Regions from separate parts of the Enterobacter sp. JS8-1 genome, predicted to be linked through region 2. Evidence: predicted binding sites of a transcription regulator. Region 2 holds the regulator's gene; each other region holds the start of a gene.
What was found. Region 2 encodes LexA, which represses DNA repair genes until DNA is damaged. Its sites were predicted from a motif close to TNCTGTATGTACATACAGNA; they were not measured.
Positions count from the first base shown of each region.

Region 1: ACOQH0_RS07650 (DNA translocase FtsK 4TM domain-containing protein) is a predicted target of LexA. The motif match lies at 5,999-6,018, and genes of this name have one in related genera.
Region 3: metR (HTH-type transcriptional regulator MetR) is a predicted target of LexA. The motif match lies at 8,377-8,396, and genes of this name have one in related genera.

Region 1 is NZ_CP185805.1:1,621,663-1,632,004, reverse strand. Features, by position in the region: gene serS (serine--tRNA ligase) at 1-94, opposite strand, end outside; gene rarA (replication-associated recombination protein RarA) at 186-1,529, opposite strand; gene lolA (outer membrane lipoprotein chaperone LolA) at 1,539-2,153, opposite strand; gene ACOQH0_RS07650 (DNA translocase FtsK 4TM domain-containing protein) at 2,282-5,920, opposite strand; gene lrp (leucine-responsive transcriptional regulator Lrp) at 6,057-6,551, opposite strand; gene trxB (thioredoxin-disulfide reductase) at 7,220-8,188, shown strand; gene cydD (heme ABC transporter permease/ATP-binding protein CydD) at 8,303-10,069, shown strand; gene cydC (heme ABC transporter ATP-binding protein/permease CydC) at 10,069-10,342, shown strand, end outside.
Region 2 is NZ_CP185805.1:286,250-296,591, reverse strand. Features, by position in the region: gene ACOQH0_RS01435 (quinone oxidoreductase) at 1-508, shown strand, start outside; gene pspG (envelope stress response protein PspG) at 693-935, opposite strand; gene dusA (tRNA dihydrouridine(20/20a) synthase DusA) at 1,071-2,066, opposite strand; gene traF (conjugal transfer protein TraF) at 2,149-3,408, opposite strand; gene ACOQH0_RS01415 (cupin domain-containing protein) at 3,633-4,121, opposite strand; gene zur (zinc uptake transcriptional repressor Zur) at 4,236-4,748, shown strand; gene ACOQH0_RS01405 (CsbD family protein) at 4,818-5,027, opposite strand; partial or broken gene ACOQH0_RS01400 (hypothetical protein) at 5,077-5,151, opposite strand; gene dinF (MATE family efflux transporter DinF) at 5,148-6,485, opposite strand; gene lexA (transcriptional repressor LexA) at 6,548-7,156, opposite strand; gene ACOQH0_RS01385 (diacylglycerol kinase) at 7,265-7,633, opposite strand; gene plsB (glycerol-3-phosphate 1-O-acyltransferase PlsB) at 7,788-10,208, shown strand; gene ubiA (4-hydroxybenzoate octaprenyltransferase) at 10,297-10,342, opposite strand, start outside.
Region 3 is NZ_CP185805.1:169,675-180,016, forward strand. Features, by position in the region: gene yigI (acyl-CoA thioesterase YigI) at 1-344, opposite strand, end outside; gene pldA (phospholipase A) at 505-1,374, shown strand; gene recQ (ATP-dependent DNA helicase RecQ) at 1,465-3,294, shown strand; gene rhtC (threonine export protein RhtC) at 3,356-3,976, shown strand; gene rhtB (homoserine/homoserine lactone efflux protein) at 3,973-4,593, opposite strand; gene pldB (lysophospholipase L2) at 4,704-5,696, shown strand; gene yigL (sugar/pyridoxal phosphate phosphatase YigL) at 5,722-6,522, shown strand; gene ACOQH0_RS00880 (carboxylate/amino acid/amine transporter) at 6,605-7,504, shown strand; gene metR (HTH-type transcriptional regulator MetR) at 7,392-8,345, opposite strand; gene metE (5-methyltetrahydropteroyltriglutamate--homocysteine S-methyltransferase) at 8,461-10,342, shown strand, end outside.

The DNA.
Region 1 (10,342 bases), 1.3 Mb from region 2:
CGCGCAGCTTATCTACATCCAGCTTAAAGCCCCGGCGTGCCAGTTTTTCAGCGACTGCGTCTGGCTCATTACGCAGCAGATTGGGATCGAGCATGCTTATCCTGTGCTTATCGAATTAAAATAGGAAAAGTGACCACAGCCTGCGGTCACAGGGATACAACGCCAACATTACCGCAACGATAGCGCTAACGGTAGCGTTTTATAGGGCTATTTTGATCCTGTCCGGCAAGCCAGGCGAGCTTTTCGCCAATCTTACCCTCAAGACCTCTGTTTGTGGGGTGATAATAGCGGGTTTGCGCCATCTCCTGCGGGAAATAGTCCTCTCCCGCGGCATAGGCATTGGGTTCGTCGTGGGCGTAACGATACTCCTGCCCGTACCCCATCTCTTTCATCAACTTTGTTGGTGCGTTACGCAGATGAACCGGCACATCATAGTCCGGCCGCTCGCGCGCATCAGACATTGCTGCTTTGAAGGCGGTATAAACCGCATTACTTTTCGGCGCGCAGGCCAGATAGACAATCGCCTGCGCAATCGCACGCTCGCCTTCGGCAGGCCCGACGCGGGTAAAACAATCCCAGGCGGAGATAGCCACCTGCATGGCGCGCGGGTCGGCATTACCGACATCTTCTGATGCAATCGCCAGACAGCGACGTGCGACATACAGCGGATCGCCACCTGCGGTAATAATGCGCGCGTACCAGTAGAGCGCCGCATCGGGGGCACTACCGCGCACAGACTTATGCAGCGCCGAGATCAGGTCGTAAAAACGATCGCCTTTATTATCAAAACGCGCGCTGCGCTCACCGGCTATTTCAGTGAGCAATTCAGGCTTCAGCACCCGCTTGCCGGAATCATCCATTTCGGCCATATCGGCCATCATTTCCAGCGTGTTCAATGCCCGACGCGCATCACCGTTAACCAGCTGAGCAATCGCGAGGCGCGTCTCATCCGGTAGAACGACGTCTTGTCCGCCGTAACCCCGCGCTTTGTCATCCATCGCCTGGGTGAGCACCTTTTCGATATCGTCGGTAGTCAGCGATTTGAGCAGGTAAACGCGCGCACGGGACAGAAGTGCAGAGTTGAGTTCAAACGATGGGTTTTCCGTGGTGGCACCGATGAAGAAGATCGTGCCGTCTTCAATATGCGGCAGGAAGGCATCCTGCTGGCTCTTGTTGAAGCGGTGAACTTCGTCCACGAAGAGGATAGTCCGACGTCCTGCATTGCGGTTCTGCCGCGCACGCTCGATCGCTTCGCGGATCTCCTTCACGCCGGAGGTCACGGCAGAAATCCGCTCAACGTCCGCGTTTGCATATAGGGCGATCACTTCAGCGAGGGTCGTTTTACCGGTGCCTGGTGGCCCCCAGAGGATCATCGAGTGCAGATGCCCGGCCTCAATGGCGCGTGGCAACGGTTTCCCGGCAGCCAGCAGATGCTGCTGGCCGATGTACTGCGCTAAATTTTCTGGCCGCATACGAGCGGCCAGAGGTTGAAACGCATTATCTGAAAAATCGAGCGACAGATTGCCCACTCATGCCTCTTACTTATTGCGTTGGTCATCCACCGTTACGCCCTGCGGCGGGGTAAAGGTGAATTTCGATGCATCAACAGCGCCGTTTTGCTGCGTTTTCAGCTGGTAGCTGCTGCGCTGGTCATCTTGCTCAACCGCACCGAACTGATTGATCGTGCCGTTGCTGCTCACGTTAATGGTGAACTGCTTCAGATTGCCGTTGCTGCCTTTCGGCGTCAGGACGAACTCATCACCGTTTTGTTTGATGTCGTACTGCTGCCAGTCGCTCGACTGGTTGCGTGCAATCAGCATAAACGGCGTATTGCTGGTCGCATCTTTCAGCCAGGTCGCCGTGGCTTGTTCAACAAACGGGTTGAAGAACCATAGGGTTTTACCGTCAGACACCAGGATACTCTCATCCGGCTGGGTCATGTGCCAGTTGAACAGATTTGGGCGTTTTACCCACAAATCTCCCTGGCCTTCCTGCACCGCGTTGCCGCTGCCGTCAGTCACTTTTTGCGTGAAGCTGGCGTGGAAGCTGCTTACTTTATCCAGTCGGCTTTTAAGGTCGCTGGCTGCATCAGCCCAGACGCTGCTGGCAACAAAACTGGTGAGTAAAGCACAGGCGAAAGCGATTTTTTTCATTGTTATTCCTTAAAATACGTCTTCCCGATATGGGGTTTCCGTCTTCTATTCTGGCCCTGCCCGAAGGCAGGCGACAGAAGAAAATGCTTAATTTTGGCTGATTTACCCTTCTTTGCAATCGCTGAAGGTTAATCAAACGGCGGCGGAGCCAGCACCTCGCGGTTACCGTTATGCCCCTGCTCGCTCACAATCCCCTGCGCTTCCATCTGCTCGATGATACGCGCCGCGCGGTTGTAGCCGATGCGGAACTGACGCTGCACGCCAGAGATGGACGCTTTGCGTTTTTCGGTCACGAAGTTAACCGCCTGATCGAATAACGGATCCAGCTCTTCACCGCCGTCAAAGCCACCGCCGCCGCCTTCGCTCTCGCTGTCAGAGGTGATCCCGTCCACGTATTGTGGACGACCGCGCGCTTTCCAGTCCTGCACGACAGCGTGAACTTCCTCATCGCGGACAAACGCACCGTGGACACGCACCGGCGAGGTGGAGTTCGGACCTGAGTAAAGCATATCCCCCATACCCAGCAGCGACTCAGCGCCGCCCTGGTCAAGAATGGTACGGGAGTCAATTTTACTTGATACGGTAAACGCAATACGCGTCGGAATGTTCGCTTTGATAAGCCCAGTAATAACGTCCACGGAAGGACGCTGCGTCGCCAGCACAAGGTGAATACCCGCCGCACGCGCTTTCTGCGCCAGACGAGCAATCAGCTCTTCCACTTTCTTACCGACGGTCATCATCAGGTCAGCGAACTCATCAACCAGCACGACGATATAAGGCAGTTTTTCCAGCACCGGATGCTGGGCATCCATGCTGTCACCCGGCTTCCAGTAAGGATCCGGAATAGGACGTCCCATGCGCACCGCCTGGGCGATTTTCTCGTTATAACCGGCCAGGTTACGCACGCCCAGCGCAGACATTAGCTTGTAGCGGCGTTCCATCTCATTGACGCTCCAGCGCAGGGCGTTGGCGGCGTCTTTCATGTCCGTCACCACTTCCGTGAGCAGATGCGGAATGCCTTCGTAGACCGACAGTTCGAGCATTTTCGGGTCGATCATGATGAAACGCACATCTTCCGGCTGCGCTTTGTACAGCATGCTGAGGATCATGGCGTTCACGCCGACTGACTTACCGGAACCGGTGGTACCGGCAACCAGCAGGTGAGGCATTTTCGCGAGATCCGCCACCACCGGATCGCCTGCGATATCTTTACCCAGCACCACGGTCAGCGGGGACGGGTTATCGCGGAACTTGGTGTTATCCAGCACTTCTCGCAGGTAAACGGTCTGACGTTTCTTGTTCGGCAGCTCAAGGCCAACGTACGGCTTGCCTGGGATCACTTCCACCACACGTACCGCAACGGTCGACAGGGAACGTGCCAGGTCTCGTGACAGGTTAGAAATACGCGCTGCTTTTACGCCTGGCGCCAGATTCAGTTCGAATCGCGTGATCACCGGACCCGGTGAGTAGTTCACCACATCCGCCTTGATGCGGAAATCAGCCAGACGGGCTTCGACCAGACGCGCCATTTGTTCGAGCGCAAAGGTATCAACCGGCTCCACTTCTGACGGTGGCGGCGTTAACAGATCCAGCGACGGCAGCGGCGTGCTTGGACGCTGCAGCGGACGGCTATCGCCGTTTCGCATCAGCAGCGGGTGAATAAGGCTTTCCTGCGGCTGAGGCGCAGGCTGCTGGAACTGCGGCGGCTGTGGCGCAGGCTGCTGTGGCTGCTGCGTGTAGGCCTGAGGTGCAGGCTGCTGGCGCACGGGTTCAGCGTCCGGCATTACGCTCGGCGTAAACAACGGTTCGCTTGGGCCATCATCCACCAGATCTTTCATCGGTGAGAATTCAAAATCCGTCAGCGAGAACGGGTTCGCGCCCGAAGGCTGTTCACCAGAATAACGCTGCTGCTGCGTAGCGGCGAACTGGCGGGCTAATTCCGCTTCTGCCGCATCGTCTTCATCTTCCTGGATTTGCTCGTCGTGCTGATATTCTTCACCGTAACGCTGATTTTGCTGCGCGGCGAACTGACGCGCCAGCTCATCCTGATGAAGTTCATCGGCGTCGTCTTCATAGTCCGATTCACGCGCTTTTTCCTCAGCCATACGCTGGGAAGGCAGCTTGATACCGTAGGAAGCCAGCTCGCGGCGCGTGGGCACACGTACGCGATTAGGACGAGGCAATTGCGGGCCAATGCCCTCTTTCACCTGAGGACGAGGCGCGCCGCCAGTCGCCAGGCTAAAGACTGGTGCCGCAGCGGCGGCAGCGACAGAGGCTTGCTTCACGCTCTCTGCCACAGGCGTGGGATCTACTGGCGGTACGGAAACGGAAGGCGCTTTTGTGACAGACTCTTGCACCGGCTCCGGCACAGGTTGATACCAGGCTGCCAGCTGCTCGCGCTCACGGGCGCGGCGCTCTTCCACTTCTTCAAAGTAGTACAGTGGTGGACGAGACGGTTTCGCCTCTTCCGCCACGTCAGGTTCAGGTTGTGCGTATGGCTGCGCAGGTTCAACCGGTTCCGGTACATACGGCTGTGCGACCGGCTGCTCATATTCCGGGTACCCCTGTGGTTCATACACAGGCTCCGGCTGATAAGGTTGCTGCCATTGCTCCTGCTGCACAGGAACATAGCTTTCTGGTTCAGGCGCAATAACAGGTTCCGGGGTGTGAACACCTGGCGCAGTCTGCCAGTCAACCTGAGGTTGCTGGATAACCGACTCCGGTGCAGGAACGGGCGCGGATGGCATTACGGCTTCCGATGGCGCAGCAAAAGCCTGCGCTGCCGTGGTTGCGGCGGCAGCGGCTGCGACCGGCTCTGTCACTGAATGACCATTCAGCAGCGGATCGTATTCGTCAAAATCGCCCGGCATCGCACGGTTGCCGGATAACAGAACATCATCAGGATCGACGGCGGCACCCGCCGCACGGTACTCCACCTGCTCGTCTTCATCCATGCGTTTGCCGGAGAAGAGCGCCGCATCTGTTTTACGCCCAAGCGGATTGGCAAATTTTTCAGCGACGCGCTGACGACGCGCGAGCGCGCCACGAAGAATACGGGCCCGACGAGATTCACGGCGCTGTACCGGCGCCTCGTCTTCCTCTTCGTACTCATCTTCATATTCGTCTTCATCGACCCATGTATCGTCACGACGGGTACGGTTACTGGCGAAAGTGAGGATAGTGAGAATAAAGCTGCCGATCTTCTCGGCGATGCTCACCCACGACCAGCCAGTAAACAGGGTCAACCCTGCGGCCCAGATGCAAAGCAGCGTCAGGGTACCTCCGCTGCTGTGAAGCATCGGCTGCAGGGCGGAACTCAGCAGGCTGCCGATGACGCCACCGGAGGCGAAGTACCAGATATCATCGGCGTTTATAGCCGCCAGCCCGCACGAGGTGAGGATCAATGCCAGCGCGCCAATCAGGCGCAGCGATACCGCGAAGTAATCGATGTAGTCGTCATTCTGCCGATGACGCCAGGCAAACCAGCATCCACCAATGATAATGACGGGAATGGTATAGGCCATCACACCGAAAATGAAAAAGAGCGTGTCCGCAAGCCAGGCACCCGGTACACCGCCTAAATTATGGATAGGCTCATGCCATGCGGTTTGCGACCAGCTGGGATCGGAGGGGTTGAAACTGAGTAAGGCTGCCATCAGCCAGACGGCGAAAAGGGCAATAACTAACAGCAAAGCCTCGAGGAGACGACGTCCGCTGCTTAGCTTCGATAGTGTGACTTCTTTGTCTTCAGTGTATTCCTGGCTCAAGAAAGGCTCTCCAGGTATCAGGCATATCCTGCCTGTTTGCTAAAACGGACAACAGCGCCGGGGACTCCCCGGCACTGTTGCTGTATGGATTAACAGGAGTGTAATCAAACTACGCTGATTTTGCACCTGTTCCGTGTTAGCGCGTCTTAATTACCAGACGATTGCTCTGTTTAACCTCTTCCATCACCACATACGTACGGGTGTCGTTCACGCCCGGCAGACGCAGCAAGGTTTCACCCAGCAGCTTACGGTAGGCGGACATATCAGGCACGCGGGTTTTCAACAGATAGTCGAAATCACCGGAAACCAGATGACACTCTTGAATTTCTTCAAGTTTTTGTACAGCGGAGTTGAATTGTTCAAACACATCCGGCGCACCACGATTCAGAGTAATCTCAACAAATACCAGAAGTGAGGCATCCAGATAATGCGGGTTAAGCAGAGCCGTATAGCCCTGAATAAAACCCTGTCTTTCCAGTCGGCGCACACGCTCAAGGCACGGCGTCGGGGAAAGTCCCACACGTTTTGAAAGCTCGACGTTGGAAATACGCCCATCCTTTTGCAATTCATTAAGAATGTTACGATCGATACGGTCGAGATCTTTGCCAGGGCGCTTCTTGCTATCTACCATTATTATTGTCTCTCTGTATTCCTTCCCTACTCCTGCCTGGACCCTGCGCACATCACTGTTCAGAGCCTGTACCCGTTAGTCATCACATCGCCTGGTTATGTATTATATCCGTCATACTTCAAGTTGCCTGTGCGTTGGCTTTCCTCGCTCACCCCAGTCACGTACTGATGTACGCTCCCGGGGATTCGCTGCGTCGCCGCCTTCATGCAACTCGAATTATTAGGCTATAGACGCGATGCGGATTCGGGTTCTGTTGGTAAGAAGACCGTTGCCCGAAGGCAGTCACCGACATCACGTATGGCGTCTGTCCACGCCATGCGTAGATTTCACTGACACGGTAAAAATGGCATTTACGTGCATGCCTATGCGGCACACGGTTAACGCGGTTTTTTTTCTTCCTTGAATGTTTTCGCAAAAGCGCAGGTGATTGTCAAAGCAAAACATCGATTTTTAGTACAACATGCCGGATATTCATTACGGCAGGGTATTAATCGTCATTTTATTGCCTTATAAACGACCGGATTTCAGGCGAAATAGTGATGTTATAGCGCCTCATTCATCGTCCGTGGCTATTACACAGATTGATATCAAAATTGCTGCGCTCTTTTTTTACGACAACAAATTCCCTACAATCCAGCCAAATGTCTGCCAACAACAATGGGGATCTCATGGGCACGGCCAAACACAGTAAGCTGCTAATCCTTGGTTCTGGACCTGCGGGATATACCGCAGCGGTCTATGCTGCACGCGCTAACCTGCACCCGGTACTCATCACCGGTATGGAAAAAGGCGGTCAGCTGACCACCACCACCGAAGTGGAAAACTGGCCAGGGGACCCGAACGACCTGACCGGGCCGCTGCTGATGGAACGTATGCACGAGCATGCCGCCAAATTCGAAACTGAAATTCTGTTCGACCACATCAATAAGGTCGATCTGCAGAACCGTCCGTTCCGCCTGACGGGCGACAGCGGCGAATACACCTGTGACGCGCTGATCATCGCCACCGGCGCCTCTGCCCGTTACCTTGGTCTGCCGTCTGAAGAAGCGTTCAAGGGCCGCGGCGTATCTGCCTGCGCTACCTGCGACGGTTTCTTCTATCGCAATCAGAAAGTCGCCGTGATCGGCGGCGGTAACACCGCAGTGGAAGAAGCGCTCTACCTGGCAAACATCGCCTCTGAAGTGCACCTGATCCACCGTCGCGACACCTTCCGCGCGGAGAAGATCCTGATCAAACGCCTGATGGATAAAGTGGCAAGCGGCAACATCGTGCTTCACACCCACCGTACCCTGGAAGAGGTCACGGGCGACCAGATGGGCGTTGCCGGTCTGCGTCTGCGCGATACCCAGAACACCGATAACATCGAGTCGCTGGAAGTGGCGGGTCTGTTTGTGGCGATCGGTCACAGCCCGAACACCGCGATCTTCGACGGTCAGTTGGAGCTGGAAAACGGCTACATCAAAGTGCAGTCCGGCATTCACGGTAACGCGACCCAGACCAGCATCCCGGGCGTGTTCGCGGCTGGCGACGTGATGGACCATATTTATCGTCAGGCGATTACCTCTGCGGGCACCGGCTGTATGGCCGCGCTGGACGCTGAACGCTACCTCGACGGACTGGCTGAACAAGGTAAATAATCTTTACAAGTCAGTAACAAACGTAAATAAAGGCGGCCACAGGTCGCCTTTATTTTTCCCCACGTGTAACATGCAGTGGTCTAATTTCTTATAACGTCACCTGCAAAGTACGCAATGGAAAAAACCCGTCAACAAGAGTTAACACGCTGGCTTAAACAGCAAAGCGTTCTTTCCCGCCGCTGGCTCATGATTTCCCGTCTTCTGGGACTCGTCAGTGGTTTGTTGATTGTTGCCCAGGCATGGCTGCTGGCCCGCATTCTTAATCATATGATCATGGAGAACATTCCGCGTGAAGCGCTCCTGTTGCCCTTTATTGTCCTGATTCTGGTTTTTATCCTTCGTGCGTGGGTAGTCTGGCTGCGTGAACGCGTTGGTTTTCATGCCGGACAGCATATCCGCTACGAGATCCGCCGTAAGGTCCTGGATCGTCTTCAGGAGGCCGGGCCTGCCTGGATCCAGGGTAAACCTGCGGGGAGCTGGGCGACGCTGATCCTTGAACAGATCGACGATATGCACGACTACTACGCCCGCTACCTGCCGCAGATGGCGCTGGCCGTTTGCGTACCGCTGCTGATACTGATTGCGATTTTCCCGACCAACTGGGTAGCGGCGCTGATCCTGCTGGGTACCGCCCCGCTTATCCCGCTGTTTATGGCGATGGTCGGGATGGGTGCGGCGGATGCTAACCGTCGTAACTTCCTCGCGCTGGGCCGCCTGAGCGGTCATTTCCTTGACCGGCTGCGCGGAATGGAAACCCTGCGTATTTTTGGCCGGGGTGAAGCGGAAACGGAAAATATTCGCCTGGCGTCTCAGGATTTCCGTCAGCGCACCATGGAGGTGCTGCGTCTCGCATTCCTCTCCTCTGGCGTGCTTGAATTCTTCACTTCGCTGTCGATTGCCCTTGTGGCGGTCTACTTCGGGTTTTCTTACCTCGGCGCGCTGGATTTCGGCCACTACGGCACAGCCGTAACGCTTTCAGCAGGTTTCCTGGCATTGATCCTGGCTCCGGAGTTTTTCCAGCCGCTGCGAGATCTTGGCACCTTTTACCATGCCAAAGCACAGGCGGTTGGCGCGGCCGACAGCCTGAAAACCTTCCTTGAAACACCGCTGGCGCATCCCGAGCGTGGTGACATCGTTCTGAATGCCAAAGAGCCCGTGACGATTGAGGCGAAGGATTTTTCTGTTCTGTCACCTGAAGGCAAAGTGCTGGCAGGTCCGCTCAACTTTACCCTGCCTGCCGGGCAGCGCGTGGTACTGGTCGGAACCAGTGGCTCAGGGAAAAGCTCGCTGTTAAATGCACTCTCCGGCTTTATGGCTTACACCGGTTCGCTGTGCATTAATAAAACTGAGTTGTGCGATTTGGAGCCTGATGCCTGGCGCAAACAGCTGAGCTGGGTAGGACAAAACCCGCAGCTTCCGGCTTCCACGCTACGCGAAAACGTGCTTCTGGCTCGCCCGGACGCGCGGGAAGACGAGTTGCAATCGGTCCTCGATCGCGCCTGGGTTAGCGAGTTTCTGCCGCTGCTCCCGCAGGGCGTGGATACGGTCGTTGGCGACCAGTCTGCCGGGCTGTCCGTAGGGCAAGCGCAGCGTGTGGCTGTTGCCCGCGCGTTGTTGAATCCTTGCCAACTGATGTTGCTGGATGAGCCTGCCGCCAGCCTGGACGCGCACAGCGAACAACGCGTGATGGAAGCGCTTAATGCCGCATCACAGCAGCAAACCACGCTGATGGTCACCCACCAGCTTGAAGGCATCGCCGACTGGGACCAGATTTGGGTGATGGAAAACGGTCAACTCGTTGAGCAAGGCGATTATGCCTCACTCGTTGCCGCGCAGGGGCCTTTTGCGGCCCTTCTCGCGAATCGTCAGGAGGACATCTGATGCGTGCCCTGCTCCCTTATCTTGCCCTGTATAAGCGCCACAAATGGATGCTGACGTTGGGGATCGTGCTGGCGATTATTACCCTGCTCGCCAGCATCGGCCTGCTCACCCTTTCTGGCTGGTTCCTGTCTGCCTCTGCCGTTGCAGGTTTCGCCGGGCTCTACAGCTTTAACTACATGCTCCCGGCAGCAGGCGTACGTGGCACCGCCATTACCCGTACCGCCGGGCGTTACTTCGAGCGTCTGGTCAGCCATGACGCCACATTCCGCGTGC
Region 2 (10,342 bases):
GTGGGCGAAGGCGCTGGGCGCGAAGCTCATCGGCACCGTCGGCAGCGCCCAGAAAGCACAGCGTACGCTGCAGGCCGGTGCATGGCAGGTCATCAACTACCGTGAAGAGAGCATTGCTGAACGGCTAAAAGAGATCACGCACGGTCAAAAAGTGCGGGTCGTGTATGACTCGGTGGGGAAAGATACCTGGGAAGCCTCGCTGGACTGTCTGCAGCGCCGTGGTCTGATGGTGAGCTTCGGGAATGCGTCAGGCGCGGTAACCGGCGTTAATCTGGGCATTCTGAACCAGAAGGGTTCTCTGTATGTGACTCGCCCTTCCCTGCAAGGATACATCACCAACCGGGAAGAACTGGAGGAAGCCAGCAACGAACTGTTCTCGCTGATCGCCAGCGGTGTGATCAAGGTGGACGTGGCGGATGCGCAGAAATACGCACTGACCGATGCGCAGCGCGCGCATGAGGTGCTGGAAAGCCGGGCGACGCAGGGCTCAAGCCTGCTGATCCCCTAGGCCCTAAAAAGAAATTGGGCTTCCCGTGGGAAGCCCTTTCTTTTTTTAGTTCGGCTGTATGTAGGGTACAGCTCGATGAATTCTTTAGCGGCAGTCATAGTGACAGATTCGATAAGTAAATCCTATTCTGTTCTAAGGCATACTGCCGGAAAAGTTACAAGTATGTGACGAACCCCTCAATACCTTAGTAACGGAAGCGGTTATTGCGCTGATAACTGGGCACTTTTGGCGATTTAATCGCCCGTATCACCCATACCACCGCGACAGCCAGCAGCAACCACGGTAACAGTTTGAGCGTCAACGCAAATAACCCGCCGATAAACATCACCACCGTCGCCACAACGATCGCCGCGAGAATGCCGAGCAGCGAAATGCCCGTCACCATCAGCATCACAAAAAAGCCAATCACAAAAAGTAGTTCCAGCATGGTGTTCTCCCACGAGCCCCGAATGATGCAGAAAGCATTACAAGAATCATGCCAAACGTAACGTATTGTTCTGAAAGCAAAATGCCCCGCAACGTTGGGCGGGGCGTGGTGAATTTGACGATCTTTTAGTGAAATTTATCGCTTATCTGCCACCAGGCGCAGCGCATGCTCGAGCACGTCAATATCGGCTCCGGCTTTGTGCGCGTTCTCGCTCAGGTAACGACGCCACTGGCGTGCGCCCGGAATACCCTGGAACAGGCCAAGCATATGGCGGGTGATATGGCCAAGGTAGGTGCCGTTGCTCAGCTCACGCTCAATATACGGATACATGGCACGCACGACCGCAACCGGATCGGTATCTGCATCTTTAACACCAAAGATCTCACGATCGACCGTCGCCAGGATACCGGGGTTCTGATACGCCTCACGCCCGACCATCACGCCATCCATATGCGCCAGATGCGTTTTCGCGTCTTCCAGAGACTTGATGCCGCCGTTAATTGACATCGTCAGGTGCGGGAAATCGCGCTTCAGCTGGTATACGCGCGGGTAGTCCAGCGGCGGGATTTCGCGATTCTCTTTCGGGCTGAGGCCGGAAAGCCAGGCTTTACGCGCGTGGATGATGAACATCTCGCACTCGCCCTTTCCGGCAACGGTATTGATGAAATTGCACAGAAATTCGTAGCTGTCCTGGTCATCAATGCCGATACGGGTTTTGACCGTTACCGGGATAGAGACGACGTCACGCATGGCTTTGATGCAGTCCGCCACCAGCTGCGCGTTGCCCATCAGGCACGCGCCGAACATGCCGTTCTGCACGCGATCGGACGGGCAACCCACGTTCAGGTTTATTTCGTCATAGCCGCGCTCTTCGGCCAGCTTCGCGCACTGCGCCAGCGCAGCCGGATCGCTGCCGCCCAGCTGCAGCGCAACCGGATGCTCTTCTTCGCTATAGGCCAGATAGTCGCCCTTACCGTGAATAATTGCCCCGGTAGTCACCATTTCGGTATACAGCAGCGTATGGCGGGAGAGCTGACGCAGGAAGTAACGGCAGTGTCTGTCCGTCCAGTCGAGCATCGGCGCAATGGAGAAACGGTGTGCGGAGAAAGCAGTCTGTAGTTCTGACGACATGGCGAAGTTTTAAGCATCTGGTGGAAAAGGGGCGCTACTATAGCACAAAGAAAAGCCGGAGACGCAGCGCCTCCGGTTCACGTTAAAACGTCATGCTTAACTGTGCTCCTGCGCCCCAGGTTTCGTCCTCGCCGTACAGGCCCATCAGGTCAACGTGGACGGTGTTAAATGGCGCAAAGCCAACACCGCCGGTAAAGACATTGCTGTCGTTGCCTTTCATATCGGCACGATAACCCGCCCGCACGGCCAGCCAGCTTAGCGGCGTCACTTCCGCACCCACGCCAACATACTGCGAGGTATCTTCGCTTTTGAAGCCTTTGGTTTCAGTTAGATCGCCATCGGCGGTCAGGGTCACCAGATCGTTGTGCCAGGCGGCACCGGCCGTCACCAGCGGACGGATTTGATAGGTGTCTTTATAGCTCACCACTTCCCCCGTGCGCCCGTTGCGGATGCGAATGTCTTTGGTGTCGATATCGCGCGACATCAGGTTTTGCCCGCTCACCCCGACCGTCCAGTGCTCGCCGAAATCGGCCGCGATACCGGCATCCACGTTAAAGCCGGTATCGTCTTTCCGGTAGCGACTGTCGTTCCACTTGTTACTGTCGTAATCGTAAATTGAGGTGGTGTAGTTATAGATCCAGGTTTTCTGCAGTTTTGGCGTGACGCCAAGGGAAACCGGGACGCCCCCCAGATCGAACTGACGGGCAATGGCAACACCATAATCGGAGACAATTGCCGCCCGGCCAGACGCTGTAGAGTTAAGGTTTTTCGTAATTTGATCGGTACCGTTTAGCGCCGCATCCAGTGCCACGCCCGCCGCCACCGCATCGCTGTTTTGGATACTACGCAGGTAATCAATATCTTGCTGATCGATAGAAGAGCTGACGCGCCCGTGGGCATAGCCTTTCGCCATAAAGGCCACTGAGAGCATATCGTTAGGGATACTCACCGCAATCCCCGCGCCTGCCGTAGCGCGTGCGGTTTTGCCTTTGAGATAGTCCAGTTCATCGGCAAGATCTTTTGCCGCTCCCTGGAACTGATCGATTGAGCCCAGCGGGTTGGTAATCACTTCGATGGGGGTAAGGCTATCAACCACATCCTTATAGTGATTGATTTTATCGTTGATGGTATCAATCTCATCCTGGAGATTGTCTTCATCCGTCACCTGCACGCCAACGGACGGTAAAATAACCGTCACATCATCGTCCGGTTTCGCCTTTGCCAACAACGCGGGGTTGATTAACGCCCCGCTGCCATAGCTGCCCGAAGCGACGCCCGTGCCACCCATTGCGTCGCTACGTGATTCTGTCCAGGTATTGGCTGCTCCCGCCTGATTTGCCATAAAAAAGGAGACAGCAATGCTAACCACCGAAAATTTAAAATATTTTTTCACAGTATGCCCGTTATAGTCTGTTATGAAATAACCCCTGTCTGTTATCACCCAAACAGGAACGAACTATTGCTGTGAATAAGAAGTAAAAGACCCGCTATTTCTTTCCCTAAGTAAAATTCCCTTACGGCCTGTTGTAATTTGTGACGGCCCTCAATATTTATAGAAGAGGAAAATTATTTCCGCTCGGGTTTTCCATTGTGCGGCCCAAAAAATTGAGGAGGATGATCTACCCAGCGGTCCTCACGCGTCGCGGCATAAACCGGGTTCAGCGGATAGTAGATACGGTTTTGCTTTTTGTTGGCCTCGCCGACAACCAGCAACCGCACCTCTTCGTCGGTATTGTTAATAAAGGTATGGCAAACGCCCGTCCCGGCGGGGAACCCCACGCTGTCTCCTGGCTCAAGCTTCCACAGGTAGCCGTTTATCCAGGCCTCCGGATGCCCTTCAAGCACATAAATAAACTCTTCTTCGTCGCTTTCCGCATGCGGATAAGACGTACGACGCCCTGGCGGCAAACGCTCATGATGAATACCGATGCGGCCTAAGCCCAGCCTGCGAGCAAGGGGCGCGCCGATGGAAAAAAGTTCGTTACTGTCGGGATAGGTCGAATCGTCAGCACCTTCCACATCTTGCCAGTGCTTAATACAGTCAGGTCTTTTCATGGTTAATTCCCCGAATTGCGATGCGTCAGGTATAGCACAGCCTGGTGGATCTCGGTGTTTTTACCAGAACATGATAAAGTGAGGGTTTTCCATCCTATACATCCGAGGTGCTAAATGGATAAGTCCACAAAAGAGCTGTTAGCGCAGGCCGAAAAGCTGTGTGCGCAACGCAATGTGCGCCTGACTCCGCAGCGCCTCGAGGTATTGCGCCTGATGAGCCTGCAACAGAGTGCCATCAGCGCATATGACCTGCTGGATTTGCTGCGTGCAAGCGAGCCGCAGGCAAAACCGCCTACGGTTTATCGTGCGCTGGATTTCCTGCTGGAACAAGGGTTTGTGCACAAAGTTGAATCGACCAACAGCTATGTACTGTGCCATCTGTTCGATCAGCCAACCCATACCTCAGCCATGTTTATCTGCGACCGCTGCGGCGCGGTAAAGGAAGAGTGTGCGGAAGGCGTGGAAGATATTATGCATACGCTGGCGGCTAAAATGGGCTTCGCCCTGCGTCATAACGTGATTGAAGCGCACGGGCTGTGCTCGGCGTGCGTGGAGGTGGAATCCTGTCGTCATCAGGATGAATGCCAACACGATCACTCCATTCTCGTGAAGAAAAAGCCGCGTTAACGGCAAAAGAAAAGGCGGCTCAGGGCCGCCCTCAGGGTGTACTTCCTTGTACTCTCGGGTATAGCCCGGTTACCAGCGGTAGTCGTTGCGTTTTTCCCAGTCGCCCACTTCTTTTTCCGCCTGGTCTTTTGCGTAGCCGTAACGCTCCTGGATTTTACCGACAAGCTGATCGCGTTTACCTTCAATGACGGTCATATCGTCATCCGTCAGCTTACCCCACTGTTCTTTCGCTTTACCTTTAAACTGCTTCCAGTTGCCGCCGATTTCGTCTTTATTCATCATCGTGTCCTCTTAGTTAAGCGTTGGGTCGTAACGTCCGTTACGTTCTTTTCTGCTGGACGTGATAATAATTGTAGTTAAGGATTCGGCGGTTGATTTCATATTCGGAATCTTTAACCGTCACGATATATCGTGACGGGAAGGGAGCCAGGTATTGTTTTGCCAGTGGCGGTGCCAGATGAATGCCAGCGACAATCCGCGCAGCGACAGGAAAACCGCCAGTGCCAGCCATAAACCATGGTTGCCCAAATACGGTAAGGTCAGCAGCGTCATGCCAAAACCTGCAGCCGCGACCGCCATGCTGTTACGCATCTCCGCGCCGCGCGTTGCGCCAATAAACATGCCGTCCAGCAGATAACACCAGACGCCCACCACCGGTAAGATCACCTGCCAGATGAGATAGTGGCCCGCCAGTTCGCGTAAAGCCGGTAACGACGTGAGTAACGCGATAATATCGCTGCCGAAACAGGCATAAATCAGTGCGAATGCCAGCGCGACCAGACCTGACTGACGGCAAGCCGCTCGCCACACCTCGCGGAGCTGGCCACTTTCACGCGCACCGTATGCCTGCCCGGAGTGCGCCTCCACGGCGTAAGCAAAGCCATCCAGCGCATACGCGGTAAACGTCAGCAATGTCATCAGTACCGCGTTGACCGCAACGATCTCAGGCCCAAGACGGGCACCAAAAACCGTTAACGCACCAAAACAGAGTTGCAGCAGGAGCGAGCGCAACATGATGTCCCGGTTCAGCGCCAGCAGCTCGCGGATGTTGCCGCGCCACGCGGTTTTCAGCATGACGAGGGAGATTCCACGCATGACCAGTACGCGCCAGACCATCCACAGTCCGATGAGAAACGTGCTGTATTCTGCAACTGCGGTTGCCAGCGCCGCGCCCCGTACGTTCATGTGCAAGCCCATCACCAGCCAGAGGTCGAGCACGATGTTCAAAAGGTTTCCCACCACCAACAGGATGACCGGCGCACGAGCGTACTGCACGCCCAGCAGCCAGCCCAGCAGAACCAGGTTTGCCAGCGATGCGGGCGCGCTGAGCCAGCGGATTTCAAGGAAGCGCCTGGCCTGCTCCAGCACCGCCTCGCTGCCGCCCACAATGTGCAGAGCCAGATCAATCAGCGGCGTGCGAAACAGAACGATTAACGCGCCTGCCCCAAGCGCCAGAATGAGTGGCTGAACCAGCGCCCGCGCCAGTCGCAGCGGATCTTTCGCGCCATAGGCTTGTGCCGTAAGCCCCGTGGTACTCATGCGTAAGAAGAGCAGGAGCATAAAGAGAAAACTGGTCGCCGTTGCGCCAATCGCCACGCCGCCCAGATAAACGGGAGAATCCAGATGACCAATCACCGCGGTGTCCACCAGGCCAAGCAGGGGAACGGTGATATTGGAAAAAATCATCGGCAGTGCAAGACGCCACAATGCCTTATCAGAAGCCGTCAGCAGTGACATGAAAAATACCGGGAATGGGAAATGATCCAGGCTACGGAGACCCGTAGCCTGTCAGGAAGAAGTTACAGCCATTCACCGTTGCGGATAACACCAACGGCGAGACCTTCAATGGAGAAGTTCTGTTCGCGCAGATCCACCACAATCGGGGAGAATTCGTTATTTTCGGGCAGCAGCTGTACGGTATTACCCTGTTTTTTCAGCCGTTTGACGGTCACTTCATCATCAATACGCGCGACCACAACCTGACCGTTACGTACATCCTGCGTTTTGTGAACGGCCAGCAGATCGCCGTCAAGAATGCCGATATCTTTCATAGACATCCCGCTGACGCGCAGCAGGAAATCCGCACTCGGCTTGAACATACCAGGATCAACCTGATAGTGACCTTCAATATGCTGCTGGGCCAACAGAGGTTCACCTGCGGCGACACGACCAATCAGCGGAATACCTGTCTCTTCTTCCACCAGCAGACGAATGCCGCGAGACGCGCCAGACACAATTTCAATCACACCTTTGCGCGCCAGCGCTTTCAGGTGTTCCTCGGCCGCATTTGGAGAACGGAAGCCCAGACGCTGAGCGATTTCCGCACGCGTGGGTGGCATACCCGTCTGGCCGATATGATCCCGGATGAGATCAAACACCTCTTGCTGCCTGGTCGTTAACGCTTTCATTCCGCCCCCTGGGTGTATATACAGTTATGCTGTGAGTATATACAGTCAAAGGCGATTTTGGAACCAAAAACTGCACAAAAAACCAGGGACTTAATTATTCCTCGAGGCTCATCGGAAATGTGACCAAAGCAACGTAACCCAAGTGATCGCTGCCGTGATAATCGCCAACAGCACAGCGGCAGACCCCATGTCTTTCGCACGGCCAGAAAGTTCGTGGAAATCTGAACCGATACGGTCCACAACCGCCTCAATAGCGCTATTGAGAATTTCCACTATCATCACCAAAAGAACAGAGCCGATGAGAAGTACGCGGGTAATAGCATCAACATCAAGGAAACAGGCGATGATAACCGCGACGATAGCGGCAACGCCCTCCTGGCGAAACGCGGCTTCATTGACCCATGCGGCACGGAAACCTTTCCATGAATAGCCGGCAGCTTTGATGATTCGAGTTAACCCAGTGGTATTATTGGCCATTAATAGAACCTTTTATTGGAAATAGCGTCAGTAACTCTGGCAGCAGCGCGTTTCGCTGTAGCCTGAAGTATGACGGGTAACAACAGAAATTTTGCGCGCTTTCTGTTATCCTTGCGCCGCAATTGCATTATTAACCAGAGGCTTTACATCGTTTATGTCCGGCTGGCCACGAATTTACTACAAATTACTTAATTTACCATTAAGCGTCCTGGTAAAAAGTAAGTCTATCCCAGCAGAACCTGCGCTGGAATTAGGGCTCGATACGTCGCGCCCTATTATGTACGTTTTGCCTTATAACTCGAAGGCAGACCTGCTGACGCTTCGCGCCCAATGTCTGGCGCATGATTTACCTGACCCACTTGAACCGCTTGAAGTTGATGGCACTCTGCTGCCGCGCTACGTGTTTATTCACGGCGGGCCGCGCGTGTTTACCTATTACACGCCGAAAGAAGAGTCCATCAAGCTGTTCCATGACTATCTCGACCTGCACCGCAGCAATCCCGATCTGGATGTGCAGATGGTGCCGGTCTCAGTGATGTTTGGTCGCCGTCCGGGCCGCGAAAAAGGCGAAGAGAATCCGCCGCTGCGTATGCTCAACGGCATCCAGAAGTTCTTCGCGGTCTCCTGGCTGGGACGCGACAGCTTTGTACGCTTCTCCCCTTCCGTTTCGCTGCGCCGTATGGCAGACGAGCACGGCACCGACAAGATCATCGCACAAAAACTGGCGCGCGTGGCGCGTATGCACTTCGCACGCCAGCGTCTGGCTGCCGTTGGGCCTCGTCTCCCGGCGCGTCAGGATCTGTTCAACAAGCTGCTGGCCTCCAAAGCGATTGCCCGCGCAGTTGAAGACGAAGCGCGCAGCAAGAAGATTTCCCACGAGAAAGCACAGCAAAACGCCATTGCACTGATGGAAGAGATCGCGGCAAACTTCTCCTATGAGATGATTCGTCTCTCTGACCGTATCCTGAGTTTCACATGGAACCGTCTCTATCAGGGTATTAACGTCCACAACGCCGAGCGCGTACGCCAGCTGGCCCATGACGGTCATGAAATTGTTTATGTGCCCTGCCACCGCAGCCACATGGACTACCTGCTGCTCTCCTATGTGTTGTATCACCAGGGGCTGGTGCCACCGCACATTGCGGCGGGTATCAACCTGAACTTCTGGCCAGCAGGCCCGATCTTCCGCCGTCTGGGTGCGTTCTTTATTCGCCGTACCTTTAAGGGTAACAAGCTCTATTCCACCGTATTCCGTGAATATCTCGGCGAGCTGTTCAGCCGCGGCTATTCCGTCGAATACTTCGTGGAAGGCGGTCGTTCCCGTACCGGTCGTCTGCTCGATCCGAAAACCGGCACGCTGTCGATGACCATCCAGGCCATGCTGCGCGGCGGCACGCGTCCGATCACGCTGGTGCCAATCTACATTGGCTATGAACACGTCATGGAAGTGGGCACTTACGCCAAAGAGCTGCGCGGTGCGACCAAAGAGAAAGAGAGCCTGCCGCAGATGCTGCGCGGCCTGAGCAAGCTGCGCAATCTTGGCCAGGGCTACGTGAACTTTGGCGAACCGATGCCGCTGATGACGTATCTGAACAATCATGTTCCGGAGTGGCGCGAGTCTATCGACCCTATCGAAGCGGTACGTCCGGCGTGGCTGACGCCTACGGTAAACGGTATTGCTGCAGAGCTGATGGTGCGCATCAACAACGCAGGTGCGGCGAACGCCATGAACCTGTGCTGTACCGCGCTTCTGGCCTCTCGCCAGCGTTCACTGACCCGTGAACAGTTGACCGAGCAGCTTGATTGCTACCTGAACATTATGCGCAACGTGCCGTACTCGGTTGATTCGACCGTGCCTTCTGCTACCGCGAGCGAGCTTATCGACCACGCGCTGCAGATGAACAAGTTCGAAGTCGAGAAAGACACCATCGGTGACATCATCATCCTGCCGCGCGAGCAGGCCGTGCTGATGACGTACTACCGCAACAACATCACGCATATGCTGATGTTGCCGTCGCTGATGGCGGCCATTATTACCCAGCATCGCCGCATTTCGCGTCAGGAACTGTTGCGCCATCTTGAAGCCATCTACCCGATGCTGAAAGCGGAGCTGTTCCTGCGCTGGAGTAAAGATGAGCTGGCGGTAGAGCTGGATAAAATGACGGAAGAGATGCGCCGTCAGGGGCTGATTACCCTGACTAATGACGAGCTGCATATCAACCCGTCGCGTTCCCGCACCCTGCAGCTGCTGGCCGCCGGTGCCCGTGAAACGCTGCAGCGCTACGCCATCACCTTCTGGCTGCTCAGCGCGAACCCGTCGATCAACCGCGGTACGCTGGAAAAAGAGAGCAGGACGCTGGCACAGCGCCTGTCTGTTCTACACGGCATTAACGCACCGGAGTTCTTCGACAAAGCGGTATTCAGCTCACTGGTGCTGACGCTGCGTGATGAAGGGTTTATCAGCGATACGGGCGATGCTGAACCGGAAGAGACGCTCAAGATTTACCAGATGCTGGCCGAGCTGATTACCTCGGACGTGCGTTTGACGATTGAGAGCGCGACGCAGGACGAGTGATGTCATCAGCAGCCTGATGCCCTCACCCCGGCCCTCTCCCACAGGGAGAGGGAGAAAACAAAACGGCAGCCATTCGGCTGCCGTTCTTTTATGAGAAGTAACTCATCGCCAGCCCTAAAAACAGCACCAGACCG
Region 3 (10,342 bases), 120 kb from region 2:
TTACCCCGTCCAGGGCGCAGATAGTCGACGCGTAAATCGATAGTGCCCATCCGCGAAAGACGCTGGCGGAGCTCCTCTTCACTGATGGTGTCATGGCGCGTCAGCGTGCTGCCGACGCAGACCAGCCCCGCCGCCACGTCCAGCGCGGAGGCAATTACCCCACCGTGCAAAATACTTTGCGCCCAGTTGCCTACCATCATTGGCTGATTATTAAAGCTGAGCTGGGCAAAGTCTTTCTCGTATCGCTCCAGTTCCAGCCCCAGCGCGCGGTTAAACGGCATGTGGTACACAAAAATCTCGCCCACGAGTTTTAACGTTTCTTCGGCGGTAAGCGTGGCTGACATGAGGGGTTGCATCCTTGTTGTTAACAAAATGTTGATTTTATGCCTCAACAATAAGGATTTCCACTTTCAGAAACGAGGAGGCGGAAGTTGCTGCAGAAGTCTGTAGAATGCCCGGACAAAACTATTCATTAAATATCACCCTTTCAGGAGAACACCACCGATGCGGACGTATCTGGGTTGGTTACTGGCGGCGGTTTCGCTGCCCCTCACAGCATATGCGCAAGAAGCAACCGTCAAAGAAGTGCACGATGCCCCCGCAGTGCGCGGCAGCATCATCGCCAATATGCTTCAGGAGCATGACAATCCGTTCACGCTGTACCCGTATGACACCAACTACGTGATCTACACCCAGACCAGCGATCTCAACAAAGAGGCGATAAGTTCCTATAACTGGTCCGATAATGCGCGTAAAGATGAGGTGAAGTTCCAGCTCAGCCTCGCGTTCCCGTTCTGGCGAGGCATTCTTGGGCCGAACTCGGTGCTCGGTGCGTCATATACCCAAAAGTCCTGGTGGCAGCTCTCCAACAGCGGTGAGTCCTCGCCGTTCCGTGAAACCAACTATGAGCCGCAGCTGTTCCTCGGCTTCGCAACGGATTACGAATTTGCTGGCTGGACGCTGCGTGACGTCGAGGTGGGCTTTAACCACGATTCCAACGGACGTTCCGACCCAACCTCGCGCAGCTGGAACCGTGCCTATACGCGCCTGATGGCGCAGAACGGTAACTGGATGGTGGAAGTGAAGCCGTGGTACGTGGTGGGCAGCACCGATGACAACCCGGATATCACCAAATACATGGGCTACTACCAGCTCAAGATTGGCTATCAGCTGGGTGATGCCGTGCTGAGCGCGAAAGGCCAGTACAACTGGAACACCGGCTACGGTGGTGCTGAGGTTGGCCTGAGCTACCCGGTGACGAAACATGTGCGTCTTTATACGCAGGTGTACAGCGGTTACGGCGAGTCGCTTATCGATTATAACTTCAACCAGACCCGTGTGGGTGTGGGCGTTATGCTGAACGATATTTTCTAGGTCGCTCGAATGTTTTTGCGTTAAACGTTGAAGTTTCTTTCTCAGGCGCTGAAAATAGCGCCTGTTTCATTTCTGGCATATGGGGTTAACGTGGCGCAGGCGGAAGTATTGAATCAGGAATCGCTGGCTAAACAGGTTTTGCATGAAACCTTTGGCTACCAGCAGTTCCGCCCCGGCCAGGAAACCATCATTGAAACCGTGCTGGAAGGCCGCGATTGCCTGGTGGTGATGCCGACCGGCGGCGGGAAATCCCTCTGCTATCAGGTGCCTGCGCTGGTGCTGAACGGCCTGACGGTCGTGGTATCCCCCCTCATTTCTCTGATGAAAGACCAGGTCGACCAGCTGCTCGCCAACGGCGTGGCGGCCGCCTGTCTTAACTCCACGCAGACCCGCGAGCAGCAGCAAGAGGTGATGGCGGGTTGCCGCACCGGACAGATTCGCCTGCTGTATATCGCGCCGGAACGCCTGATGCTGGATAACTTCCTCGACCATCTCGCGCACTGGAACCCGGTGCTGCTGGCGGTGGATGAAGCGCACTGTATCTCCCAGTGGGGACACGATTTCCGCCCGGAATATGCCGCCCTCGGCCAGCTGCGTCAGCGCTTCCCCGAGCTGCCGTTTATGGCGCTTACCGCCACGGCGGATGACACTACACGCCTGGATATCGTTCGTCTGCTCGGGCTGAACGACCCCTACATTCAGGTCAGCAGCTTCGACCGCCCGAACATCCGCTATATGCTGATGGAAAAATTCAAGCCGCTGGATCAGCTCTTACGCTATGTGCAGGAGCAGCGCGGCAAGTCCGGCATCATCTACTGCAACAGCCGTGCGAAGGTGGAAGACACCGCCGCGCGTCTGCAAAACCGCGGCTTTAGCGCCGCCGCGTATCACGCCGGACTGGAGAACCACATCCGCGCCGACGTGCAGGAAAAATTCCAGCGCGACGACCTTCAAATCGTGGTCGCGACGGTGGCGTTCGGGATGGGCATCAACAAGCCCAACGTGCGCTTTGTGGTGCACTTCGACATCCCGCGCAATATCGAATCCTACTATCAGGAAACTGGTCGCGCCGGGCGTGACGGGCTGCCTGCGGAAGCGATGCTGTTTTACGATCCGGCGGACATGGCGTGGCTGCGCCGCTGCCTGGAAGAGAAACCGCAGGGACAGCTGCAGGATATCGAGCGTCACAAGCTCAATGCGATGGGCGCGTTTGCCGAAGCGCAAACCTGCCGCCGTCTGGTGCTGCTCAACTACTTTGGTGAAGGGCGACAGGAGCCGTGCGGCAACTGCGATATCTGCCTTGATCCGCCGAAGCAGTACGATGGTCTGATGGACGCGCGTAAAGCGCTCTCAACCATTGGGCGCGTCAATCAACGCTTTGGTATGGGCTACGTGGTGGAAGTGCTGCGCGGGGCGAATAACCAGCGTATCCGCGATATGGGCCACGACAAGCTGCCGGTTTACGGCATCGGTAAAGAGCAGAGCCACGAGCACTGGGTGAGTATCATTCGCCAGCTGATCCACCTTGGCTTTGCCACGCAAAACATTGCCCAGCACTCTGCGTTGCAGCTTACCGAAGCCGCGCGTCCGGTGCTGCGCGGTGAAGTTGAACTGAAACTCGCCGTGCCGCGCGTCATCGCCCTGAAGCCGCGCGTGATGCAAAAATCCTACGGCGGCAACTACGACCGCAAGCTGTTTGCCAAACTGCGCAAGCTGCGTAAAGCGATTGCCGACGAAGAAAACATCCCGCCGTACGTGGTGTTCAACGACGCGACGCTGATTGAGATGGCCGAGCAGATGCCGCTCAGCGCGAGCGAGATGCTGAGCGTCAACGGCGTCGGCACGCGCAAGCTGGAGCGCTTCGGGAAAGAGTTTATGGCGCTCATCCGCTCTCACGCCGACGGTGATGACGAGGAGTAGTCAGCCGGGCGAAAAAGTGCCAGGATGGTGACTCACTACATTATTTCCCCGCGAGCTAATTATGTTAATGCTATTTCTCACCGTGGCATTGGTGCACATCGTTGCGCTGATGAGCCCAGGCCCTGACTTTTTCTTCGTGTCGCAAACCGCCGTCAGCCGCTCCCGCAAAGAAGCGATGATGGGCGTGCTCGGTATTACCATGGGCGTCATGGTCTGGGCGGCAGTCGCGCTGCTCGGTCTGAACCTGATCCTGGCGAAAATGGCCTGGCTGCATAACATCATTATGGTCGGCGGTGGGCTGTACCTCTGCTGGATGGGCTACCAGATGCTGCGCGGGGCGCTGAAGAAAGAAGAGAAAAAGCCGGAAGAGCCAAAGGTGGAGCTGGCAACGGGCGGACGCAGCTTTGTGAAAGGGCTGCTGACCAACCTGGCGAACCCGAAAGCGATTATCTATTTCGGCTCCGTGTTCTCGCTGTTTGTCGGCGATAGCGTCGGCGCGGGCGCGCGCTGGGGTATCTTCCTGCTGATCGTCGTTGAAACCTTTGCCTGGTTCACCATCGTGGCCAGCCTGTTCGCTTTACCGGCAATGCGCCGTGGCTACCAGCGCATTGCGAAGTGGATTGACGGCTTCGCCGGCGCGCTGTTCGCCGGCTTCGGCATTCATCTCATCATCTCTCGCTAAGCATGACGCGCTGACGCAAGCAGCGCGCCAACCAGCATAAACAGCGAACCAAAGACTTTATTCAGGGCCTTCATCTGCTTAGGCCCTTTGATCCACGCCGCAATTCGCTGCGCCAGCGTCGCATAGCCAATCATCACGATGATATCGACAATAATGGTGGTCGCTCCCAGCACCACGTACTGCATCACCTGCGGCTGGTGCGGCACGATAAACTGTGGGAACAGCGCGGCGAGGAAAACGATGCTCTTCGGGTTGGTCAGGTTGACGAAGACCGCGCGCTTAAACAGATGGCCTCGGTTTTGCGTCTGAGCGAGCGTATTGAGGTTGATGGAGCCTGCCGCGCGCCACTGCTGGATGCCGAGCCAGATCAGATATGCCGCACCGGCCCATTTCAGCACTTCAAACGCCAGCACCGAGCGCGAGAACAGGGTCCCCAGACCAATTCCGACCAGCACGATATGAATGCCCAGCCCGGTCTGCAAACCGGCGATGGATGCCGCCGCACCGCGATAGCCGTGATTGATGGAGGTAGTCATGGTGTTAATGGCACCCGAGCCCGGTGAAAGGCTGAGAATAATGGATGTCAGCAGGTAGGCGAACCACCATTCGAAGGTCATTTGAAACTCCCGAACCGTCTATTTTTATGCCACAATACGCTATTATTGCGTCATTTTGTGACCAGTGACGAAAAAAACGATATTCCCTGGATTACGTGAGTGGAAACCCAATGTTTCAGCAGAAAAAGGACTGGGAAACACGAGAAAACGCTTTTGCTGCTTTCTCTATGGGGCCGCTGACCGATTTCTGGCGGCAGCGTGAGGAAGATGAGTTTACGGGCGTCGGGGGCATCCCGGTGCGCTTCGTTCGTTTCCGCAATGAAAAAAATGACCGTGTGATTGTCGTCTGCCCCGGACGCATCGAAAGCTACGTTAAATATGCCGAACTGGCTTACGACCTGGTCCATATGGGGTTCGACGTGCTGATCATCGACCACCGCGGACAGGGGTTGTCCGGTCGTATGCTGCCGGATACGCACCGTGGGCACGTGGATAACTTCAGCGATTACGTCGACGATTTTGCAGCGTTCTGGCAGCAGGAAGTGCAGCCTGGCCCCTGGCGCAAGCGGTATATCCTTGCGCACTCCATGGGCGGTGCCATTTCGACGCTGTTTTTGCAGCGGTATGAGCACCAGTGCGACGCCATTGCGCTCACCGCACCGATGTACGGTATTGTCATTCGTTTTCCCGATTGGATGGTGCGCCATCTTCTCGACTGGGCTGAGGGCCATCAGCGCATTCGTGAAGGCTATGCCATCGGTACCGGACGCTGGCGCGCATTGCCGTTCGCCATCAACGTTCTGACCCACAGTCGGCAGCGCTATCGCCGCAACCTGCGCTTTTATGCCGATGAACCGCGCTTGCGCGTTGGCGGCCCGACCTGGCACTGGGTGCGGGAAGGTATTCATGCCGGTGAGCAGGTGCTGGCGGGCGTAGGCGATGATGACACGCCGACGCTTCTGATTCAGGCGGAGGAAGAGCGTGTGGTGGATAACCGCATGCATGACCGCTATTGTGAACTGCGCGCTGCCGCCGGTCACCCTTGTGAAGGGGGAAAACCGCTGGTCATCAACGGCGCGTACCATGAGATCCTTTTTGAAAAGGACGCTATGCGCTCAGTCGCGCTTAACGCCATTGTTGAATTTTTCAACAGGCATAATTGATATTCACCAGAGGTTAAATTTCCCTATGTACCAGGTTGTTGCATCTGACTTAGATGGCACGCTGCTTTCCCCCGACCACACCCTCTCGCCTTACGCGAAAGAGACCTTAAAACTCCTGACTGCCCGTGGCGTGAACTTCGTGTTTGCCACCGGTCGCCACCACGTGGACGTGGGGCAGATCCGCGATAATCTGGAAATCAAATCGTACATGATCACCTCCAACGGTGCGCGCGTGCACGACACGGATGGTAACCTGATTTTTACCCACAATCTGGACCGCGATATTGCCGCCGATCTGTTCGGCGTGGTGCACAATAACCCGGAGATCGTCACCAACGTTTATCGCGATGACGAGTGGTTTATGAACCGCCACCGCCCGGATGAGATGCGCTTTTTCAAGGAAGCCGTATTCCAGTACTCACTGTACGAGCCTGGCCTGCTGGAGCCGGAAGGGATCAGTAAGGTGTTCTTCACCTGCGAAAGCCATGAAGCGCTGCTGCCGCTGGAGCAGGCGATCAACGCTCGCTGGGGCGACCGCGTTAACGTGAGCTTCTCCACGCTGACCTGTCTGGAAGTGATGGCCGGTGGCGTCTCCAAAGGTCACGCGCTGGAAGCGGTGGCTAAACGTCTGGGCTTTGAGCTGAAAGACTGCATCGCGTTTGGAGACGGCATGAACGACGCTGAGATGCTCTCCATGGCGGGCAAAGGCTGCATCATGGAGAACGCGCACCAGCGTCTGAAAGACCTGCACCCGGAGCTGGAAGTGATCGGCACTAACGGCGATAACGCTGTGCCTAAGTACCTGCGCAAACTGTTCCTTGAATAATCTTCATTTGATTATTTATTGTTCAGTTGTCAACTAAAGAGTTCGCTACAATGCCTGTCCTTCTTTCTGAGAGACAAGCATTGTGGCGCTACTCATTATCACCACTATCCTGTGGGCCTTCTCCTTTAGCCTGATTGGCGAATACCTTGCCGGTTCGGTCGACAGCTACTTCTCGGTGCTGATGCGCGTGGGGCTGGCGGCGCTGGTGTTCCTGCCGTTTCTGCGCGCGCGCGGACAATCGCTGAAAACGATACTGCTGTATATGCTGGTGGGCGCGATGCAGCTCGGCATCATGTACCTGTTCAGCTTCCGGGCTTACGTTTATCTGTCTGTCTCGGAATTCCTGTTGTTCACCGTGCTCACGCCGCTCTACATCACCCTGATCTACGACCTGCTCAGCAAGCGTCGTCTGCGCTGGGGATATCTTTTAAGTGCGGCGCTGGCGGTGCTTGGGGCGGCGATTATTCGCTATGACAAGGTAAGCGATCACTTCTGGACAGGGCTGATGTTCGTCCAGCTCGCCAATATCAGCTTCGCCATCGGCATGGTGGGATACAAACGGCTGATGGAGACCCGCCCGATGCCGCAGCACAACGCGTTCGCCTGGTTCTATATGGGGGCCGCGATTGTCGCGGTAGCGGCGTGGTTTATGCTCGGCAACCCGCAAAAACTGCCGACTACCACCGTGCAGTGGAGCGTTCTGGTCTGGCTGGGCGTGGTGGCTTCCGGGCTGGGATACTTCATGTGGAACTACGGCGCTACGCAGGTAGACGCCGGTACGCTGGGGATCATGAATAACGTGCATGTCCCGGCAGGGCTGCTGGTCAATCTCGCCATCTGGCAGCAACAGCCGCACTGGCCGAGTTTCCTTATTGGGGGAGCGGTGATCCTGGCTTCGCTGTGGGTACATCGCCGTTGGGTCGCTCCGCGCTCCGCACAAACGGAAGATGGTCGCACGCGTGGTTCCGCGCTGAGCGAATAAACGCTTCCGTAATCGGCTGACGCTGCTCGCCATCGCGCACGGCGGCGTACAGCCTGCTCCACAGTCCTTCACCCAGGGTTTTGGTCACCACCAGACCCTGGCGTTCAAAACTCTCCACCACCCAGTGCGGCAATGCCGCGATGCCCATTCTGGCCGCCACCATCTGTATCAACAGCAACGTGTTATCCACGCTTTTCAGCTGTGGGCTAATCCCAGCGGGCTGCAGGAAGTGACGCCAGATATCCAGGCGACTGCGCTGCACGGGATAAATCAGCAGCGTTTCTGTCGCAAGATCTTCCGGCGTGATGCGCGTTTTACTGGCCAGCGGATGGTCCGGGGCCAGCACCAGGCGCACTTCATAATCAAACATCGGCGAATAGTGCAGGCCGCTGCGCGGCAGAATATCTGACGTCATCACCAGATCCAGCTCGCCCTGCTGAAGCGACGGCTGCGGGTCAAAGGTCACGCCGGATGTAAAGTCCATCTCCACCTGCGGCCACTTCTGGCGGAAGTTCTCAAGCGCGGGGGTCAGCCACTGAATACAGCTATGGCACTCAATGGCAATACGCAGTTTGGTTTGCTGCGGCTCGTTGCAGGACTGCAGCGCGCTGGCGATCTGCGGCAGTACCTGATTTGCCAGTTGCAGCAGAATTTCACCCTGCGGCGTAAAGCGCAAAGGCTGGCTCTTACGCACAAAAAGACGAAAGCCGAGGCGTTGTTCCAGATCGCTGAACTGGTGAGAAAGGGCAGACTGGGTCTGGTGCAGCGTGGCCGCCGCTGCCGCAAGAGAACCGCAGTTCCGCAACGCTTGTAGCGTTTTCAGGTGTTTAATCTCGATCATGAAAGTCCTTCACTTCGGCATGAACATTTTGCGCTTGAGGAATATACAGTACCTGCCAATTATAGATGTGTAAACATCTGGACGTCTAAATAACAAATTTCACAAGGGGCATAACATGACAATCCGCAATCACACTCTCGGTTTTCCTCGCGTTGGCCTGCGCCGCGAACTGAAAAAAGCGCAAGAAAGCTACTGGGCGGGTAACACCACCCGTGAAGAACTGCTGACGGTGGGACGCGAGCTGCGCGCCCGTCACTGGGAGCAGCAAAAACAGGCGGGCATTGACCTGCTGCCGGTGGGCGATTTCGCCTGGTACGACCATGTTCTGACGACCAGCCTGCTGCTTGGCAACGTGCCGGCTCGTCATCAGAACAAAGATGGATCGGTAGATATTGATACCCTGTTCCGCATCGGCCGTGGCCGTGCACCAACGGGGGAGCCAGCGGCAGCGGCGGAAATGACCAAGTGGTTCAACACCAACTATCACTATATGGTGCCGGAGTTCGTGAAAGGTCAGCAGTTCAGGCTGACCTGGACGCAGCTGCTGGATGAAGTGGACGAAGCGCTGGCGCTGGGTCATCAGGTGAAGCCCGTATTGCTGGGACCAGTCACCTACCTGTGGCTGGGTAAAGTAAAAGGCGAACAGTTTGACCGCCTCAGCCTGCTTAACGATATTCTGCCGGTCTACAAACAGGTTCTGATTGAGCTGGGCAAGCGCGGCATTCAGTGGGTGCAAATCGACGAACCCGCGCTGGTGCTCGAGCTGCCGCAGGAGTGGCTTGATGCCTTCAAACCGGCGTATGACGCGCTCACAGGGCAGGTGAAGCTGCTGCTCACTACCTATTTCGAAGGCGTGACGCCAAACCTGAAGACCATTACCGCGCTGCCGGTCCAGGGCCTGCATGTTGACCTCGTTCACGGTAAAGACGATGTCGCGGAGCTGCACAAGCGCCTGCCAGCGGACTGGCTGCTTTCTGCCGGGCTGGTTAACGGTCGCAACGTCTGGCGTGCTGATCTGACCGAGAAATATGTACAAATCAAAGATATTGTCGGCAAACGTGAGCTGTGGGTGGCATCCTCTTGCTCGCTGCTGCACAGCCCAATCGATCTCAGCGTGGAGACCCGTCTCGACCCTGAAGTGAAAAGCTGGTTTGCCTTCGCCCTGCAAAAATGCGAAGAGCTGACGCTGCTGCGCGACGCGCTGAACAGCGGCGAGACGGCGGCGATTACCGAATGGAGCGCACCGATCCAGGCGCGTCGTCACTCGGCCCGTGTGCACAACCCGGCGGTGGAAAAACGCCTGGCGGCCATCACTGCGCAGGACAGCCAGCGCCAGAGCCCGTATGAAGTTCGCGCCGAAGCGCAGCGTGCCCGTTTCAACCTGCCTGCGTGGCCGACCACCACAATTGGTTCTTTCCCGCAAACCACTGAAATCCGCGGCCTGCGTCTGGACTTCAGGAAGGGCAACCTGGATGCGAACAACTACCGCACCGGTATCGCTGAGCACATTAAGCAGGCAATTATCGAGCAGGAGCGTTTAGGTCTGGACGTGCTGGTGCACGGTGAGGCCGAGCGTAACGACATGGTCGAATACTTCGGTGAGCACCTGGACGGCTTCGTCTTTACCCAGAACGGCTGGGTGCAGAGCTATGGCTCCCGCTGCGTGAAGCCGCCAGTGGTCATCGGCGACGTCAGCCGCCCGGAAGCGATCACCGTGGAGTGGGCGAAGTATGCCCAGTCCCTGACCGATAAGCCGGTGAAAGGGATGCTCACCGGTCCGGTAACCATTCTCTGCTGGTCCTTCCCGCGCGAAGACGTGACCCGTGAGACCATCGCGAAGCAAATCGCGTTGGCGCTGCGTGATGAAGTGGCAGATCTGGAAGCTGCAGGCATTGGCATCATCCAGATTGACGAACCGGCGCTGCGCGAAGGTCTGCCGCTGCGTCGCAGCGACTGGGATGCTTACCTGCAGTGGGGCGTGGAAGCGTTCCGCATCA